One region of the Terribacillus aidingensis genome, then DNA from elsewhere that is predicted to be linked to it. Evidence: a T-box and tRNA genes for the amino acid it is inferred to sense, from the RefSeq annotation. Region 1 holds a T-box; the other holds one or more tRNA genes.

Region 1 (9,537 bases):
TGATGATATATCCTGGACTTGCAATAGTGGTGGTAGTGTTGGTGGCAAATATCCTTGGTGACTATTTACGAGATAAATTCGATGTGAAAAAGGAGGTGCAGCCATGATTTTATCGATTAAAGATCTAACCGTATCACATGGTGAGAAAACGATTGTGGATCATGTCAGTCTAACTATCGATAAAGGAGAGTGGTTTGCCCTCGTAGGTCAAAGTGGCAGCGGGAAAACGATGCTGTCACAAGCAATCGGCCAGTTGCTTGGACCTAATCTAAGAGCCTCTGGCAGTGTAATTTACCAAGGCAGCAATATCCTTGAACGCCCAAAAACAGAAATGAACCAATTGCGAGGAAAGGCGATCAGTTACATTTTCCAAGACTATAACGGTTCTTTTACCCCCTTTCTGACGATTCAGCAGCATATGGAAGAGTATTTGCTAACACATGGAGTGCAAGAAAAGAAAAAGCGTAAAAATATGATAAATGAAGCATTTGAATCGGTTGGTCTGGATGCAGCTTTTATTAAGAGATACCCATTTCAGCTGAGCGGAGGCCAGCTGCAGCGTGCATCTATAGCACTTGCACTTCTTTTAGAACCTGATATTTTGATTGCAGATGAAGCAACAACTGCACTTGATAGTGTATCTGCGCATCGAATTCTTTCACTGCTTCAAGAGCTCCAGCAAAAAAAGGGCTGTGCGATTCTTTTCATCACCCATGATTGGCGGCATGTTGCTCGTTATGCAGATAAAATTGCTGTTATGAAAGATGGGAAAATCATTGAAGCTGGATCAAAACAAAAGCTCATCCATCAGCCGGAACATGCGTATACCAAACAGCTGATCCATGCTGCACCTACGCTTCCAATGCGTATCAAGGAGGTAAGCAAATCATGACTGTTATGGAAATAAGTAATCTGAAGAAGAGCTATAATCCCGGTAAGCTGGCTGTGAATGATTTGTCTCTTTCCATACATCAAGGGGAGAGCTTGGGGTTGGTAGGCGAAAGCGGCTGCGGCAAAAGTACACTGGCTCGCTGCCTGCTAGGTGTCGAAAAGATTGATGATGGATCCATCAGTTTTGATGGTACACCGCTAGCCAATGCAAATCGCAAGGAGCTTCGAGACTATCGCCGAAACGTTCAGACAGTCTTTCAAAATCCAACAGCTGCATTGAATCCAAAGCTGAAAATCAAGGATTCTTTGCTTGATCCTTACATGCAGTTTCAGCAGGAACTCCAACTGGAGCATTTTACATTCCATTCAAAACAAAGTTTTGTAGAACAACTGCTTGAAGCAGTTGAACTGCCGGAAGAACTTGGCGACCGTTATCCGCATGAGCTGAGCGGCGGGCAAAAGCAGCGCGTTACCATTGCGCGCGCCATCAGTATCGAGCCAAAACTCATTGTCCTGGATGAACCGACAGCAAGTCTTGATGTGCTTTCCCAAGGAGCCATTCTCGAGCTGCTTGCTTCCCTGCAAAAGACATTAGGCATGTCCTATCTGTTCATTTCACATGATTTAGCCGCAGTTTATCAGCTGTGTCAGCGCATCGCTGTCATGAAAGATGGGGAACTGCTTGATATATTTCAGAAGGAAGAAATTTACGATAATAGCCGTCATGCTTACACGAAAGAATTGATTCGTATATTTTAAGCGGATGCTCCAAGAGCACCCGCTTTTTTCTTATCCCTCAAACTGTTTCATAAGATCCAACAAAGGCATTTCCCCAAGATTGCCTTCCGGGCGTTTCCGGACAGCAACTGTCTTATTTTGCATTTCATTATCGCCTACAATAAGCAGATAAGGCACTTTTTGCTGCGATCCCTCTCGTATCTTCAATCCGATCTTTTCTGAACGATCATCCACTGATACACGGTACCCCCCCTTACGCAATTCCGCACAAACTGCATGAGCATAATCCGCATGTGCATCACTTATCGGGAGAACACTTGCTTGAACAGGTGCCAACCAGAATGGGAAGTCTCCTGCGTAATGCTCGATGAGAATGGCCATAAAGCGCTCGATTGATCCGTAGATAGCCCGGTGAATCATAATCGGCTGTCTGCGGCTGTTTTCTTGATCCACATAGCTGCAATCGAATTTCTCCGGCATCTGGAAATCAAGCTGAACAGTCCCGCATTGCCAGCTGCGCCCAAGGCTGTCGAGAATATGAAAATCGATTTTCGGGCCATAAAATGCACCGTCTCCAGCGTTTACTTTATACACAATACCTTGGCGTTTCAAAACATTCTCCAATGCTGCCTCCGCCTTATCCCAAACAGCGGGTGAACCCATGAAGTCTTCTGGGCGAGTGGATAGCTCTACTTCATAAGAAAAGCCAAATAGACTGTAAAAGTCATCGATCAGCTGCAGTACTTTTTCCACTTCTTGTTCAATCTGATCTTCACGGACGAACAGATGCGCATCATCCTGTGTGAATGACCGAACACGCAGCAATCCATTCAGGGAACCAGACAGTTCGTGCCGGTGAACAAGCCCTAATTCTGCATAACGCATTGGAAGATCGCGATAGCTGCGGAGCTTGCTGTTGTAAATCAGTACGGCGCCCGGACAGCTCATTGGTTTAATAGCATAGCGCTGATCATCCACTTCTGAGAAATACATGTTTTCGTGATAATGATCCCAGTGACCGGACTGCTCCCAGAGCTGCTGCTTCATCATGATTGGAGTTTTGATTTCATCATATCCAGCTTGGGCATGTTTTTCTTTCCACAGCTCCTCCAATTTATTGCGCAATACCATTCCCTTTGGCAAGAAGAAAGGCATGCCAGGTGCTTCCTCCATGCTTAGGAAAAGCTCGAGTTGCTGTCCGAGTTTGCGATGGTTTCGTTTTTCTGCTTCTGCTTGTTTATTCATGATAATTCCTCCTTTAGATATAAAAAAGACCACAATCCTCCCGTGATCGGGACGATTGTGGTCGTGGTTCCACCCAAAATTTCGCCAATACTGGCGCTTCATTCGTGATAACGGATTTCCCGATAGCGGATACTGCTAGTTCCCCGCTATAGCTTGAAGGTGGTAATCCAAATCGTTCTCCTGCAGGGCTCTCAGCCGGTGACCCTGCTTTCTGTCAGGAGAAGGATGATCTGAATCATGTCCTTCGCATTGCTTTTTAAGATATAAAATTGTAAACAAAAAGACCGCACTCATCTCTCTAAAGGGACGATTGCGGTCGTGGTTCCACCCTAATTCCATCAGCATATAGCTGATGCTTCAAAATACGATAACGGTCTTCCCGATTACGGATACTTGTGTTTCCCCGTAATAGCTCCAAGGCGGTAATGCATATGCTTATCTGCGAAGGTTCCAGCAATTCCTTCGCTCTCTGAAAGATAGAGGCGTGTGCATCTTGTCCTTATCAACGCTTCTGTTTTGTTGTATGCTCATTATACAGATACTGGATATAGACGTCAAATGAAAATGAGGGATTTTTTTTGAGAGACCCAAAAGATACTGCCAAAAGATTCATCGAAATCCACCATCCGGACTGCACAGGAGCAATGCTGGCAGGAAGCTGTGCCAGAGGGGAAGCAACAGCCACTTCTGACCTGGATATCATTATTCTGTATGCGGGAGAAAATAGGGCGTACAGAGAATCTTTGCATTTTGATGGGTGGCCGATAGAGGTGTTTGTTTACACAGGAGAGGCCTACAAGAATTTCTTTGCCAGTGACGCAGAACGAGGAATCCCTTCCATGCCAAGGATGGTGAGTGAAGCGATTGTACTGAAAGAAGCGCCAGTTGTTACCAAAATGAAATCCGAAGCAAGCATTATATTTGCTGCTGGACCTTCGCCTTGGGACAAACAAAAAATCGATCATAATCGGTATATGATTACGAATCTAATTGATGATTTCCTTGATAAAGAGGTAGGCGGGGAAGCGTATTTCCTGGTTAATGCAATCGTCAATGATCTGGCGATATTTACGCTTCGCACCAGCCGGCATTGGATTGGTTCAGGTAAATGGATGTTCCGGGAATTGAAGAGCATGGACTCAGATCTTGCAATTCAATTTGAACAAAGCTTAGAAGCATTTTATAAGCAACATGATAAGCAAGCTATTGTACAGCTGGCAGATGATTGCTTGGAGCCGTACGGTGGACGCCTATTCGAAGGATATTACTTGGGTTGAGGGGGAAAAATCTATGAAAATAAGAAAATTGACAGCAGCTGATGCAGAAGCTTACTGGGAACTAAGACTACAAGCCTTGCAGGCACATCCGGATGCATTTGGCACCTCCTATGAGGATGCAGTGAAACAGGAAAATCCAATAGAACGGATAAGGGGAAATTTTGAGAGTCCGGATGCTGAGACGTATGGGATATTTCTGGATCGGAATCTCGCCGGCAATGCAACATTAAGATATGAAAAGCCTGTAAAGCTCCGCCACCGTGCAGATTTAGTAGCAGTTTATCTAGCTCCTGAAACAAGAGGAAAAGGGTACGGAAAAAAGCTGATAGCGCATATGATCCAAGTGGCAAAAGAACGGGAAGGAATTGAAAAGGTAAACCTTGTCGTAGCTGCGACAAATCCGGTTGCCAAGCATGTTTACGAACAAGCTGGTTTCCGGCAATTTGGCGTAGAAAAGCATGCATTGAAAATAGGAGATACATATATTTCAGAGATACATATGGCTTTGATTTTGGAGGAGAGCAAATGAATTTCATTTTTGATTTGGATGGTACCATCTAACCCGGAGATCCTACGAACTGATATTTAGTATAGTAAGCAAATGAACCCTCTCATTAGCGAGGGTTCATTCTTTAATCAACAAGTAGATAAAATAAGGTGCGCCAATCGCCGAAACTACCAAACCAATTGGAATTTCAGATGGCGCCAGAATCGTTCGCGATAAAGTATCGGCTACAAGCATAATGAGAGCTCCGATCAGTGCGCAAATCGGAAGCAGATGCTTGTGATTCGGTCCAACGATACGCCTTGCCAAGTGCGGTGCGACAAGTCCGAGGAAGGTAATTGCTCCTCCAGCGGCTACGCAAGCTCCCGCCAGTGCAACAGCAAGGAGCAGCAGGATTGTGCGCTCTTTTTGCACCGGAGCCCCGACACCGACAGCGATTTGGTCGCCTAGTGTCAAAACGTTTAATGCTTTTGCTTTATAAATTGCATATGGGACGAGCAGTATAATCCAAGGCAAGAGTGCAAGGACATAATTCCAGCTCGTCTGCCAGATGCTGCCGTTCAGCCAGATTGTCGCCTGCGTGAAATCCTTCGGTTCCATCATAAGCTGGAAGACGATGATCAGACCGCCGAAGGCAGCGTTTATCCCAATACCGACAAGAATTAGACGGACTGGCGTAACACCTTTTTTCCAAGCTAATGCGTAAATAAGGCATGCTGCGAGGAACGCCCCAGCGAATGCGAATAGTGGCATGATGAATACTTGCAGGCTGCCGGTACCAGCCAGCTTATCCTGCAGGAAGAAAATATAAAGGACGACAGCAAAACCTGCCCCTGCATTGATTCCTAAGATACCTGGGTCAGCAAGTCCATTCTGGGATACACCCTGCAGAATCGCACCTGCAATACCCATTCCGATTCCTATCAATAGCGCAATTACCATGCGCGGCAGACGGAAATCGAATAAGATTACATCAAATGAGCCATCCCCGGTACCAAGCAAAGTCTTTACAACATCTGCCGGTCCGATAGGGATTGTTCCGGTATTCAAGCTGATGAAAAATACAATAAGAATAGCAGTAATTATTCCGATTGCCACCAGATTAGTTTTTTTCGCAGGGTGTATCATATGTTCTTACCCTCCCGGCGAGCTAGATAAATAAAGAATGGCACGCCGATCAAAGCCGTGAGAGCGCCAACAGGTGTTTCGAAAGGTGGATTGATCATACGTGATGCAATATCGGCAAAGTTAAGTAAAAGACCGCCCAACACAGCCGAACATGGAATGATCCAGCGATAATCCGGTCCGACGAGGAACCGTGTGATATGTGGAATAACCAATCCGACAAAACCGATTGTACCGCCGACTGAAATGGCAGCTCCTGTTAAAATCAGCACAACCAGTACTCCGGCTGCTTTCACCAGACCGGTCTTTAAACCAAGGCCGGTCGCCACATCTTCTCCGAGACTTAGGGTCGTAACCGATCCGCTGATGAACAATGCCAGTACGAAGCCGACCGCAGCAGCTGGGAATAACAGCTTTACCGTATCCCATTGCACATTCGCGACACCCCCCGCGTACCAGAAGCTCAAGTCCCTGGCAACATCAAAATGAATTGCCATGGCGTTGGAGAAGGCTCCAAGTAAAGCAGTGATAGCAGTCCCTGCTAATGCCAGCTTCACTGGTGTCAATCCGGTTCTTGCCAACAGGCCAATTCCGAAGACAAGTCCAAGGCCAAGTCCTGCACCAAGAAATGAGAATAAAAGCAGGTTTACGTTGGAAATACCAGGAAGGAAGACAAGTGCAATCGCGATCATGAAAGTCGCACCGGAAGTTACGCCCATGATTTGCGGAGAAGCAAGCGGGTTGCGAGTCATCCCTTGCATGATCGCTCCGGAAGCAGCAAGCATTGCGCCAATCAGAACTGCCGCTACAGTACGAGGCATTCGAAGCCGATGAATGATTTGATGGGATGTATTTGCAGCATCATAATGGAAAATACTATTCCAGACAGTGCCCAGTGAGATATCCGCGACACCGAATACGATTGATAGTCCTATAGAAAGAATCAGCAGGGCGATACCTGCGATAAGTATGATTGTGCCAATTAGTTTTCGTGCTTGCATCGTTATCCCGCTTTCTGCGCTCTATGTATACCAAATGAATGAAATGATGCTTGTAATTGATAATGAGAATTGTTATCATCTAATATGAGATTATAACATAAACCAAGAGGTGAGTCCCTTGTTCAAAAGAAAGAGTATGTTTTTACTGCTGGCAGTCTTCGCCAGTGTTGTATTCATTATAACAGGTTGCGGCAATAACGATTCAAGTGACAATGCTGAAAATAATTCCTCCGATAAAGAGAGCAGTGAAACACGTACAGTTACGGACGCAATGGGCCATGAGGTCGAGATTCCTGCAAATCCTAAAAATGTACTTGCTTCCTATTTGGAGGATAACCTTGTAGCACTTGATATTACACCAGTAGCGCAATGGTCTGTAAATAATGGCGATCCACAAGGTTACTTACAGGATAGCTTGAAGGATGTACCAACAATTGATTCCACACTTCCTTTTGAGGCAGTAGCAAGCTTTAAACCAGACTTAATCATCATGGATTCTGCTTCCTTGGTAGAAGGCGATAAGTACGAGCAGTACAATAAAATTGCCCCTACTTATGTAATGGGTACGGAAGAGAACGGCGACTGGCGTAAAGAACTGCAAACAGTCGGAGAAATCTTCGGTAAAGAGGATGAAGCACAAAAGGTGCTTGATGATTATGATGCAAAAGCAGCAGATGCAAAAGAACAAATCCAATCTGCAATTGGCGATGAATCTGCGGCTGCTATCTGGCTTGTCGGCGGACAGCTTTACATCGTAAGTGAGAACCTATCAAGCGGTGCGGTACTTTACGGTGATCTAGGTCTTACAGTGCCAGAAGGCGTTAAGGAAATTTCCAAAGGTGCAACAGCAAACTGGAACCCAGTTTCTCTTGAGCAATTGGCTGAAATGGATGTTGACCACCTCTTCTTGATCAATAGTGATGAAGGTGATGGATCTGAAATCCTGGATGATCCATTACTTGCAAATGTACCAGCTATCAAAGACGGCAATGTCTATAAATATGATAAAGAAACAAGCTGGCTGTACACTGGCCCGATTGCGAACGAGCAAATTGTGGACGATGCAGTTGAGAGCTTAGTGAAGTAAGAAAAACTTTTTCCCTGTGAAAATGGGGGAGAAGTTTTTTTTGTAATGAAATAAATTGTTTATTGAATGCAGATAAATTTAAGGAGAATAAGTATAGAGCAGGAGGATCACTCCTGCTTTTTTGCTGATCAAATAAAGATACTTTGGTATGTATGGAAGTAAATATCCAAAGCTGTACAGATCGAGGCTGTCAGGAGAAAGAAATCGTACGCTGAAAACCTTTTTCTCTGGTGTTAATCCAGCCGATCACAAAAAGAGGAACAATGATTGATACCCACATATCGTTATGATTAAATGCAGATACGGAAATAGCTTTATAAAGAAGCCAGCTGTAAATCAGTATCGTAATGACTACACTGTAAACGGTAAAAAACAAAGCATTTTCAAAGTGATATTTCCTTGTAAGTAGGATTTCCTTTCAGTGTAAACGAATGATGTTAAGAGATAGTAATAACAGGAGGTTCTTATAGATGACTAAGATAGCAATAGTAACTGGAGTTTCGTATCCCCGCTCCATTGGTACGGCAGTATGCCGCCGGCTAGCAGAACAAGGGGTGGATATCTTTTTTACATATTGGCGGGCAGGTGAGACTTGGCCTGAACAGCTTAGGAGCGAGTTGAAAGAAGCCGGAGTCAAAAGCTTTGGTATGGAAGCAGATCTAGAACAACCGGAGACAGCCGAAACTATTCTGCAAGAAGTACAGCAGCAGCTAGGAGTTCCGGCTATATTAATCAATTGTGCTGCTTTTTCACAGAATGGCAGCTATGAGGAACTTGATAGGGTTCAGCTTGATCGTCATTATGCTGTGAATATGAGAAGTGTCTTCCTGCTTTGCGCAGAATTCGCAAAACTTTTCAAAAAGCATCGGCCAGCCGACAAAGGAAGTATCGTAAACCTCACTTCTGGTCAGAGCCAAGGGCCTATGCCTGACGAACTGGCATACATTGCTACCAAGGGTGCCATTACGGCATTCTCTCAATCTCTTGCTGCTGATTTGGCGCAGGTTGGAATCAATGTCAATGCAGTCAATCCAGGTCCGACAGACAGTACATGGATGACAGACGATATAAGACAGCACCTGCTTCCTCAATTTCCAATGGGGAGAATCGGAGAGCCGGATGATGCAGCGAGACTTATCAGTTTCCTAGTCGGAGAAGATGGCTACTGGGTGACGGGACAGGAGCTTCATTCAGAAGGCGGTTTCCTTCGCAGATGACATTTATGGAAGAAAAATCTATTAATGGTTCATGCTATCAGTTAAGATGAAAGGGAAGTAAGTACGAGGGGGAAACTGATTGCGTTACTTGTATGAAGAAACAGTTAAGGAAACAGGAAAAGAGATGCCTGGATACCCTGCATTTGCGGGATTAATGAAAAGCATGCAAGAGGAACTCCAGGAAAAGTATGGTGAATTTTACGCTGTGTATAATACAGACGATGTTCATTTTGAATTATGGACTATCGTAGAAGAAGATATCCGAAAAGAAAATCCGGAAATCGAGCATGTTGCTCAGCTTTTTGAGCGGCTGGAAAGCTATACATTTGAATACGATGAAGAAGCACAGGTGCCAGTTTATAAGGTATACCGCGCGTTGAATAACCAGTTGTATGCATATCCTGCTGCTGGTGTTGCTTTTGCGAGAATCCCGTATTTCAGTGATGCCAGC
Region 2 (9,537 bases), 320 kb from region 1:
ACCGGGATGGACGCACCGCTGGTGCACCAGTTGTTCCGCCAGGAGCATAGCTGGGTAGCTACGTGCGGAAGGGATAAGTGCTGAAAGCATCTAAGCATGAAGCCCCCCTCAAGATGAGACTTCTCATCATTTTAAATGAGTAAGATCCCTCAGAGACGATGAGGTAGATAGGTTCGAGGTGGAAGCGTGGTGACACGTGCAGCTGACGAATACTAATCGATCGAGGACTTAACTAACATTAAGTCAACGCCAAAGTCCAAGCACTCCGGTGCTTGGCCGCATGAAATGTCTGGCAGGACATGTTTCTTATCTAGTTTTGAGGGTTCATTCAATTGAATTCTTGAATTGTCTGGTGGTAATAGCGAAGAGGTCACACCTGTTCCCATGCCGAACACAGCAGTTAAGCTCTTCAGCGCCGATGGTAGTTGGGTTCGCCCTGCGAGAGTAGGACGCTGCCAGGCAAGGTAAAGGACTCCAACACTGCTATGTGCAGATTAAGGAGTCTTTTATTTTCGAAGCTGTGTCGAGTTAGATCGATTGCTTCGCCAAAAAACATGTTGACAACGTAAGTTGAAACATGATATGATGTTCTAGTCGCCAAATGAGTGACGGAACGAAATTGATCTTTGAAAACTGAACAAAACAACCAATTACGAACTAAACGACATGATCGCAAGATCAACGTCAGCTCTAACGAGCAATGCATCAAAACTTTCATGGAGAGTTTGATCTTGGCTCAGGACGAACGCTGGCGGCGTGCCTAATACATGCAAGTCGAGCGCAGGAAACCAGTTGACCCCTTCGGGGTGATTCTGGCGGAATGAGCGGCGGACGGGTGAGTAACACGTGGGCAACCTGCCTGTAAGACTGGGATAACTTCGGGAAACCGGAGCTAATACCGGATAGTATTTCCTTTCTCCTGATTGGAAATGGAAAGACGGTTTCGGCTGTCACTTACAGATGGGCCCGCGGTGCATTAGCTAGTTGGCGGGGTAATGGCCCACCAAGGCGACGATGCATAGCCGACCTGAGAGGGTGATCGGCCACACTGGGACTGAGACACGGCCCAGACTCCTACGGGAGGCAGCAGTAGGGAATCTTCCGCAATGGACGAAAGTCTGACGGAGCAACGCCGCGTGAGCGATGAAGGCCTTCGGGTCGTAAAGCTCTGTTGTTAGGGAAGAACAAGTACGAGAGTAACTGCTCGTACCTTGACGGTACCTAACCAGAAAGCCCCGGCTAACTACGTGCCAGCAGCCGCGGTAATACGTAGGGGGCAAGCGTTGTCCGGAATTATTGGGCGTAAAGGGCTCGTAGGCGGTTTCTTAAGTCTGATGTGAAAGCCCACAGCTCAACTGTGGAGGGTCATTGGAAACTGGGGAACTTGAGTGCAGAAGAGGAGAGTGGAATTCCACGTGTAGCGGTGAAATGCGTAGATATGTGGAGGAACACCAGTGGCGAAGGCGACTCTCTGGTCTGTAACTGACGCTGAGGAGCGAAAGCGTGGGGAGCAAACAGGATTAGATACCCTGGTAGTCCACGCCGTAAACGATGAGTGCTAGGTGTTAGGGGGTTTCCGCCCCTTAGTGCTGAAGTTAACGCATTAAGCACTCCGCCTGGGGAGTACGGCCGCAAGGCTGAAACTCAAAAGAATTGACGGGGGCCCGCACAAGCGGTGGAGCATGTGGTTTAATTCGAAGCAACGCGAAGAACCTTACCAGGTCTTGACATCCGCTGACAACTCTGGAGACAGAGCGTTCCCTTCGGGGACAGCGTGACAGGTGGTGCATGGTTGTCGTCAGCTCGTGTCGTGAGATGTTGGGTTAAGTCCCGCAACGAGCGCAACCCTTGATTCTAGTTGCCAGCATTCAGTTGGGCACTCTAGAGTGACTGCCGGTGACAAACCGGAGGAAGGTGGGGATGACGTCAAATCATCATGCCCCTTATGACCTGGGCTACACACGTGCTACAATGGATGGTACAAAGGGCAGCAAAGCCGCGAGGCTAAGCGAATCCCATAAAACCATTCTCAGTTCGGATTGCAGGCTGCAACTCGCCTGCATGAAGCCGGAATCGCTAGTAATCGCGGATCAGCATGCCGCGGTGAATACGTTCCCGGGCCTTGTACACACCGCCCGTCACACCACGAGAGTTGGTAACACCCGAAGTCGGTGAGGTAACCTTTTGGAGCCAGCCGCCGAAGGTGGGATCAATGATTGGGGTGAAGTCGTAACAAGGTAGCCGTATCGGAAGGTGCGGCTGGATCACCTCCTTTCTAAGGATAATTGGAACTACTACTTCGTAGTAGACATCGTAATTGGTTGTTTGTTCAGTTTTGAGAGATCAATCTCTCTTGTGAACCTTGAAAACTAGATAAGAAACAACATGCCAGAACATCAAACTTTAAAGCCGACAATTTATTGTCGCGATTTATAGATTTATCATGCGTTATTAGTTAAGTGAAGAAGGGCGCACGGTGGATGCCTTGGCACTAGGAGCCGATGAAGGACGGGACTAACACCGATATGCTTCGGGGAGCTGTAAGTAAGCTTTGATCCGAAGATTTCCGAATGGGGGAACCCGCTATCCGTTATTGGATAGTACGTATCACTGAATACATAGGTGATACGAGGCAGACCCGGGGAACTGAAACATCTCATTACCCGGAGGAAGAGAAAGCAAATGCGATTTCCTGAGTAGCGGCGAGCGAAACGGAATTAGCCCAAACCAGAAGGCTTGCCTTCTGGGGTTGTAGGACACTCCTTTGGAGTTACAAAGAAACCATATAGACGAAGCGGCTTGGAATGGCCCGCCATAGAAGGTAAGAGCCCTGTATTTGAAATGTGGTTTCCTCCGGAGTGTATCCTGAGTACGGCGGAACACGTGAAATTCCGTCGGAATCCGGGAGGACCATCTCCCAAGGCTAAATACTCCCTAGTGACCGATAGTGAACCAGTACCGTGAGGGAAAGGTGAAAAGCACCCCGGAAGGGGAGTGAAATAGATCCTGAAACCGTGTGCCTACAAGTAGTCGAAGCCCGTTAATGGGTGACGGCGTACCTTTTGTAGAATGGACCGGCGAGTTACGATCCCCTGCAAGGTTAAGTTGTATAGACGGAGCCGCAGCGAAAGCGAGTCTGAATAGGGCGATATAGTAGGTGGTCGTAGACCCGAAACCGTGTGATCTACCCATGTCCAGGGTGAAGGTCAGGTAACACTGACTGGAGGCCCGAACCCACGCACGTTGAAAAGTGCGGGGATGAGGTGTGGGTAGGGGTGAAATGCCAATCGAACACGGAGATAGCTGGTTCTCTCCGAAATAGCTTTAGGGCTAGCCTCAAAGGATGATGGTTGGAGGTAGAGCACTGATTGGACTAGGGGCCCTCATCGGGTTACCGAATTCAGTCAAACTCCGAATGCCAATCAATCTACTTTGGGAGTCAGACTATGGGTGATAAGGTTCATGGTCGAAAGGGAAACAGCCCAGACCGCCAGCTAAGGTCCCAAAGTGTGTGTTAAGTGGAAAAGGATGTGGCGTTGCTTAGACAACCAGGATGTTGGCTTAGAAGCAGCCATCATTGAAAGAGTGCGTAATAGCTCACTGGTCGAGTGACGCTGCGCCGAAAATATACCGGGGCTAAACACACCACCGAAGCTGCGGATTGACATCTACGATGTCAGTGGTAGGAGAGCGTTCTAAGGGCAGTGAAGGTCGATCGTGAGGACGGCTGGAGCGCTTAGAAGTGAGAATGCCGGTATGAGTAGCGAAAAAAGAGTGAGAATCTCTTTCATCGAAAGCCCAAGGTTTCCTGAGGAAGGCTCGTCCGCTCAGGGTTAGTCGGGGCCTAAGCCGAGGCCGAAAGGCGTAGGCGATGGACAACAGGTTGATATTCCTGTACCACCTAAATCCGCTTGAACGATGGGGGGACGCAGGAGGATAGGGAAAGCGCGCTGCTGGTTATGCGCGTCCAAGCCGTGAGGAAGTTGAGCAGGCAAATCCACTCAACACTATTCCAGGCGGTTATGGGGAGGGAAATTTAGTACCGAAGTTCCTGATTTCACACTGCCAAGAAAAGCCTCTAGTGAGGAAATAGGTGCCCGTACCGCAAACCGACACAGGTAGGCACGGTGAGTAACCGAAGATGATCGGGAGAACTCTCGTTAAGGAACTCGGCAAAATGACCCCGTAACTTCGGGAGAAGGGGTGCTTCTTTTAAGGAGAAGCCGCAGTGAAAAGGCCCAAGCGACTGTTTAGCAAAAACACAGGTCTCTGCAAAGCCGTAAGGCGAAGTATAGGGGCTGACACCTGCCCGGTGCTGGAAGGTTAAGGGGAATGGTTAGGGACTTCGTCCCGAAGCTGTGAACCGAAGCCCCAGTAAACGGCGGCCGTAACTATAACGGTCCTAAGGTAGCGAAATTCCTTGTCGGGTAAGTTCCGACCCGCACGAAAGGTGCAACGACTTGGGCACTGTCTCAACGAGAGACCCGGTGAAATTATACTATGCGTGAAGATGCGCATTACCCGCGACAGGACGGAAAGACCCCGTGGAGCTTTACTGTAGCCTGATATGGAATGTTGGTACAGCTTGTACAGGATAGGTGGGAGCCTTAGAAGCCGGAGCGCCAGCTTCGGTGGAGGCATCCGTGGGATACCACCCTGGCTGTATTGACATTCTAACCCAGAACCGTTATCCGGTTCGGAGACAGTGTCAGGTGGGCAGTTTGACTGGGGCGGTCGCCTCCCAAAGAGTAACGGAGGCGCCCAAAGGTTCCCTCAGAATGGTTGGAAATCATTCGTAGCGTGCAAAGGCAGAAGGGAGCTTGACTGCGAGACCTACAAGTCGAGCAGGGACGAAAGTCGGGCTTAGTGATCCGGCGGTGCCGTATGGAAGGGCCGTCGCTCAACGGATAAAAGCTACCCCGGGGATAACAGGCTTATCTCCCCCAAGAGTCCACATCGACGGGGAGGTTTGGCACCTCGATGTCGGCTCATCGCATCCTGGGGCTGTAGTCGGTCCCAAGGGTTGGGCTGTTCGCCCATTAAAGCGGTACGCGAGCTGGGTTCAGAACGTCGTGAGACAGTTCGGTCCCTATCCGTCGTGGGCGTTAGAAGTTTGAGAGGAGCTGTCCTTAGTACGAGAGGACCGGGATGGACGCACCGCTGGTGCACCAGTTGTTCCGCCAGGAGCATAGCTGGGTAGCTACGTGCGGAAGGGATAAGTGCTGAAAGCATCTAAGCATGAAGCCCCCCTCAAGATGAGACTTCTCATCATTTTAAATGAGTAAGATCCCTCAGAGACGATGAGGTAGATAGGTTCGAGGTGGAAGCGTGGTGACACGTGCAGCTGACGAATACTAATCGATCGAGGACTTAACTAAAACGAAAAGCGGAGGGAACCGCTTAGAAATGCAAGTATAAGTGAGAGGCCGGAAAGGGTGGTTTTACCCTTGCAGGGCTATCGCTTAGGCTGGAGTTTCTGGTTCCTGGAGCTGGATCTGACGAGTAAGTCAACGCCAAAGTCCAAGCACTCCGGTGCTTGGCCGCATGAAATGTCTGGCAGGACATGTTTCTTATCTAGTTTTGAGGGTTCATTTCCAATTGAATTCTTGAATTGTCTGGTGGTAATAGCGAAGAGGTCACACCTGTTCCCATGCCGAACACAGTAGTTAAGCTCTTCAGCGCCGATGGTAGTTGGGTTCGCCCCGTGAGAGTAGGACACTGCCAGGCAGTTCTTTTTTGTATACATATTTAATATTGATCCACAGTAGCTCAGTGGTAGAGCTATCGGCTGTTAACCGATCGGTCGCAGGTTCGAATCCTGCCTGTGGAGCCATCGCTTCCTTAGCTCAGTCGGTAGAGCACCACCATGGTAAGGTGGGGGTCAGCGGTTCAAGTCCGCTAGGAAGCTTAGAAAAAAAGTATTAGAGTTTAATTACTCTAATACTTTTTTTGATTTTATAGATTTTTAACTATTGAGCCCTATCATACTAGAAAGGGCTTTTTCTGTAATTTATGATGATAAAGAAGGTCTTACAATCAATTCACTCACATCGATCTCTGCTGGTTGTGAAATTGCATAAAGAATGGCCTTTGCAATAGCAGAAGCAGGAAGAGCTAGTCGGCGATATTCGAGCATAGCTTCACTCGCTTGTTTATCAGTAATATGATCAGCCAGTTCAGATTCAGTTACACCCGGTGAAATTAGAGTTGCACGAATATTATTTGTTGCTTCCTGTCGCAATCCTTCCGTGATTGCACGGACCGCATATTTGGTTGCGCAATAAACTGCTGCTGTTGGGGTTACTTCGTATGCGCCTATAGAAGCGATATTAATAATATGTCCGCTATGCTGTTCCTTCATCAGAGGTAATGCAGCGCCAATACCATGGAGGACACCTCGGATATTTACATCAATCATACGATTCCATTCATCAATTTTCAGAGATTCCAATTTTGATAGTGGCATTACACCAGCATTATTTACAATAACATCAATTTTTCCGTATGACTCTATAATCTCTTCTACTGTATCCTGCATTTGATTAAAGTCTGTAACATCGAGCTGCTTATAATCGGCTATATACCCTTTTTGGCGGATTATAGATACAACTGTTTCTAATTTATCTGTTCTGCGGGCTGCAGCAATTACAACAGCACCATTTTCAGCTAACAATTCTACAGTAGCTGCCCCGATACCGCTGCTTCCTCCAGTGACAAGAATAACTTTATTCTTTATACTCATGCTTGTATCTTCCTTTCTAATTCAACTTTGATAGAAGACTCTTTACGGGACCACATTATTCTTGGTCACGATATAGGATCATTCCTGCGTGGTATAAGATCCCGTTACGAAAATCTCCATCTGCTGTGAAACCAGTATCATCTTGGTATTCAATGTGGTCACCTATAATTTGATAAGCACCTGTATAGGCGCCTTCGACATTGCCGCGAGCTTCCACATAGCGTCCTTCGGGCAGCAGTTCATGCCGGATATACCGATCTTTGGTGACCCAAAGTCCAGCATAAGAATGAGTAGTAATCTTCAAACGATATCACTCCTTTTCTGATCTACTATTAGTATCAAGGAAAGTAAGCATGGGGCGGTAGCCGGCATCTCTTTAATTCTTGCCCTATTCTCCAAGCTGATGAGCTCTACAAAGGAGGATGTATTCCATGTCATCGGAAGAACAATTGCAATTGAAAGAACGCGAGCTTACAAAGTTAGTCACAACACTTGCAACCAAGGATGGTACGAATCTTACACTTATCTCTGGTTTGGAATTTATTCGATCTGCAAAGCCGCTGGAACCTGTACATACAATGCATGAACCTGCGTTATGCATTGTTCTGCAAGGAAGAAAATTGGTATCTGTTAATGGGGAGGACTTCTTTTACCAGAAGGGTGATTACTTAGTCGTAGCAGTTGATCTGCCAGTTATCGGAGAAATATTAGAGGCAAGTGAAAAGGAACCATATCTATGTCTTCGGTTGAATTTTAATTTCATGCAGATTGCAAAAGTTTCAAAAGAGTATAAGCAGCACGCAACCAATAAAGGTATTTCCGAGAGAGGCATATATGTAGATCAGACAAATGAAGCAATTGTGGATGCATTAATCAGACTCGTGAAACTGCTCCATACTCCTGAAGATACGGAGATACTTGCACCACTTATTATCAAAGAAATCCTTTACCGTATCATGCAGGGGAAGTATGGCGACAGAGTAAAAAACCTCGCTGCAAAAGGGAGTAAGTTATCTGAAGTAGCCGCTGCTCTAAATTATTTAAAGAAGTATTTTTCTCACGAAATAAAGATAGATGAATTGGCTAAACAAGTAAACCTTAGCACGTCGGCTTTATATCATCATTTTAAACGAGTTACAACTATGACTCCTATTCAATACCAGAGAGCATTACGGCTGCAAGAAGCAAGGAGATTAATCATTGGTGAAGATATGAGAGCAGCTGATGCAGCCTTTAAAGTTGGATATGAAAGTCCCACTTATTTTAATCGGGAATACAGAAAAATGTTTGGCAAGCCACCAGGAAGAGATCGGAAAGAGAATCTAAAGTTATATAATACGTAGTACATTCAAAAACAAAAAGCCGCATACGGTAGTATGCGGCTTCTTCTTATTTCCTGTACTTCTGATAATTCTTATTCCCACCAGAGAGATTATACACCTCTTTGAATCCCATGTTTCTTAATATATTCTGCGCAGCATTGCCCGTCACACCACTGTTGCAATAGCAGAGGGTCGGCTTTTTCGGATCAAGATCATTTGCTTTCTCCCGCAGTTTTGCTAAAGGTATGTTAACTGCCTCTGGTACGTGCGATGTGTCATATTGGGTTTTAGCGCGTGTATCAATGATCTGGAAAGACTCGCCTTGTGCCAGCCGATGCTGCAGCTCTTTAGGCGTAAGCAGCTTATTATGCTTCTTGATGGCATTATCGAGTGCCATGCCAGTGTACATGACAGGATCCTTTGTCGTGCTGAATGGCGGGGCGTATGCCAAATCGAGATGGAACAGGTCCTCTGCTTTGGCTCCGAACGTCATAGCGGTGACAAATACATCAATACGCTTGTCCACGCCTTCTTCTCCGACTGCCTGAACACCGAGCAGTCTGCCGGTTGCTCGGTCAGCAATAGCTTTTATCGTAATCTCTTTGCCTCCAAGATAAGCTGCGCGAGCAGGCTTGATATTATGCAGTGTCTCGATATCATATCCCTGTGCAAGAGCCTCTTGTTCGTTCATGCCAGTCTGCCCAACAGCTAGTTCGAATACACGGACAATCCCTGTTCCGAGAATACCGCGATGAGCAGAATTGCCTCCGGTAATGACATCACCAGCTATGCGTCCCATTTTATTAGCGGTGGACCCGAGTGGGCGATAAATGGCGTTACGAGTAATAACAGAAAAGCTCTCTGCTACATCTCCGACTGCATACACATCAGGTAAGTTGGTCTGCATTTTTTCGTTAACTGCAATTGCGCCTGTTTCGCCAATGTTAACGCCAATCTTTTCAGCCAGAGCTGTATTTGGTTTGACTCCTGCAGCTAGGAAGACTATATCAGATGTAATTGTATCTCCGTTTGACGTAATGACATCTGTATCTGTAATGCGAACAGCCTCTTGCCCAAGCAGCAAATTAACACCATGTGCTTCCAATGTATCGGCCACACGGTCAGCTATATCTTTATCCAGATGCCTCATCACTTGATTGCTGCGCTGGATTATAGTTACTTCAATCCCTAAATGGGTGAGCTGTTCGGCCATTTCCAATCCAATATAACCGGCACCAATGATCGTAGCACTTCTCGGCTTCCGGGATTCGATGAATTGGTCGATGGCGCCTGCATGCTGGATCGTACGCACGTGAAAGACATGCTCCAGCTCTGTACCTTCTATAGAAGGTGTTATCGGGCTGGCGCCAGTTGCGAAAACGAGAACATCGTAAGTGTCTGTCGCTGTTTCTTCAGTCTCCAAGTTTATAATAGTCAAGGTCTTGCTATCATGATCTATATCTACTACTTCAT

What was found. A T-box is a leader RNA that pairs with one kind of tRNA and senses whether it is charged. The one in region 1 lies ahead of thrS (threonine--tRNA ligase), so its partner is inferred to be a tRNA-Thr.
Region 2: it has a tRNA-Thr gene. The T-box ahead of thrS (threonine--tRNA ligase) is inferred to sense a tRNA for this amino acid. The anticodon was not compared.

Annotation. Positions count from the first base shown of each region.
Region 1 is NZ_CP159996.1:3,348,369-3,357,905, reverse strand. Features, by position in the region: gene nikC (nickel transporter permease) at 1-107, shown strand, start outside; gene ABXS78_RS17315 (ABC transporter ATP-binding protein) at 104-892, shown strand; gene ABXS78_RS17310 (dipeptide/oligopeptide/nickel ABC transporter ATP-binding protein) at 889-1,650, shown strand; gene thrS (threonine--tRNA ligase) at 1,681-2,874, opposite strand; T-box leader at 3,174-3,389, opposite strand; gene ABXS78_RS17300 (nucleotidyltransferase domain-containing protein) at 3,453-4,151, shown strand; gene ABXS78_RS17295 (GNAT family N-acetyltransferase) at 4,165-4,680, shown strand; gene ABXS78_RS17290 (iron ABC transporter permease) at 4,777-5,784, opposite strand; gene ABXS78_RS17285 (iron ABC transporter permease) at 5,781-6,782, opposite strand; gene ABXS78_RS17280 (ABC transporter substrate-binding protein) at 6,919-7,869, shown strand; gene ABXS78_RS17275 (SDR family oxidoreductase) at 8,340-9,086, shown strand; gene ABXS78_RS17270 (ATP-binding protein) at 9,166-9,537, shown strand, end outside.
Region 2 is NZ_CP159996.1:91,743-101,279, forward strand. Features, by position in the region: rRNA gene ABXS78_RS00570 (23S ribosomal RNA) at 1-236, shown strand, start outside; rRNA gene rrf (5S ribosomal RNA) at 349-461, shown strand; rRNA gene ABXS78_RS00580 (16S ribosomal RNA) at 714-2,275, shown strand; rRNA gene ABXS78_RS00585 (23S ribosomal RNA) at 2,454-5,378, shown strand; rRNA gene rrf (5S ribosomal RNA) at 5,615-5,727, shown strand; tRNA gene ABXS78_RS00595 (tRNA-Asn) at 5,759-5,833, shown strand; tRNA gene ABXS78_RS00600 (tRNA-Thr) at 5,836-5,908, shown strand; gene ABXS78_RS00605 (SDR family oxidoreductase) at 6,011-6,742, opposite strand; gene ABXS78_RS00610 (Atu4866 domain-containing protein) at 6,798-7,046, opposite strand; gene ABXS78_RS00615 (AraC family transcriptional regulator) at 7,174-8,085, shown strand; gene ABXS78_RS00620 (FAD-dependent oxidoreductase) at 8,132-9,537, opposite strand, start outside.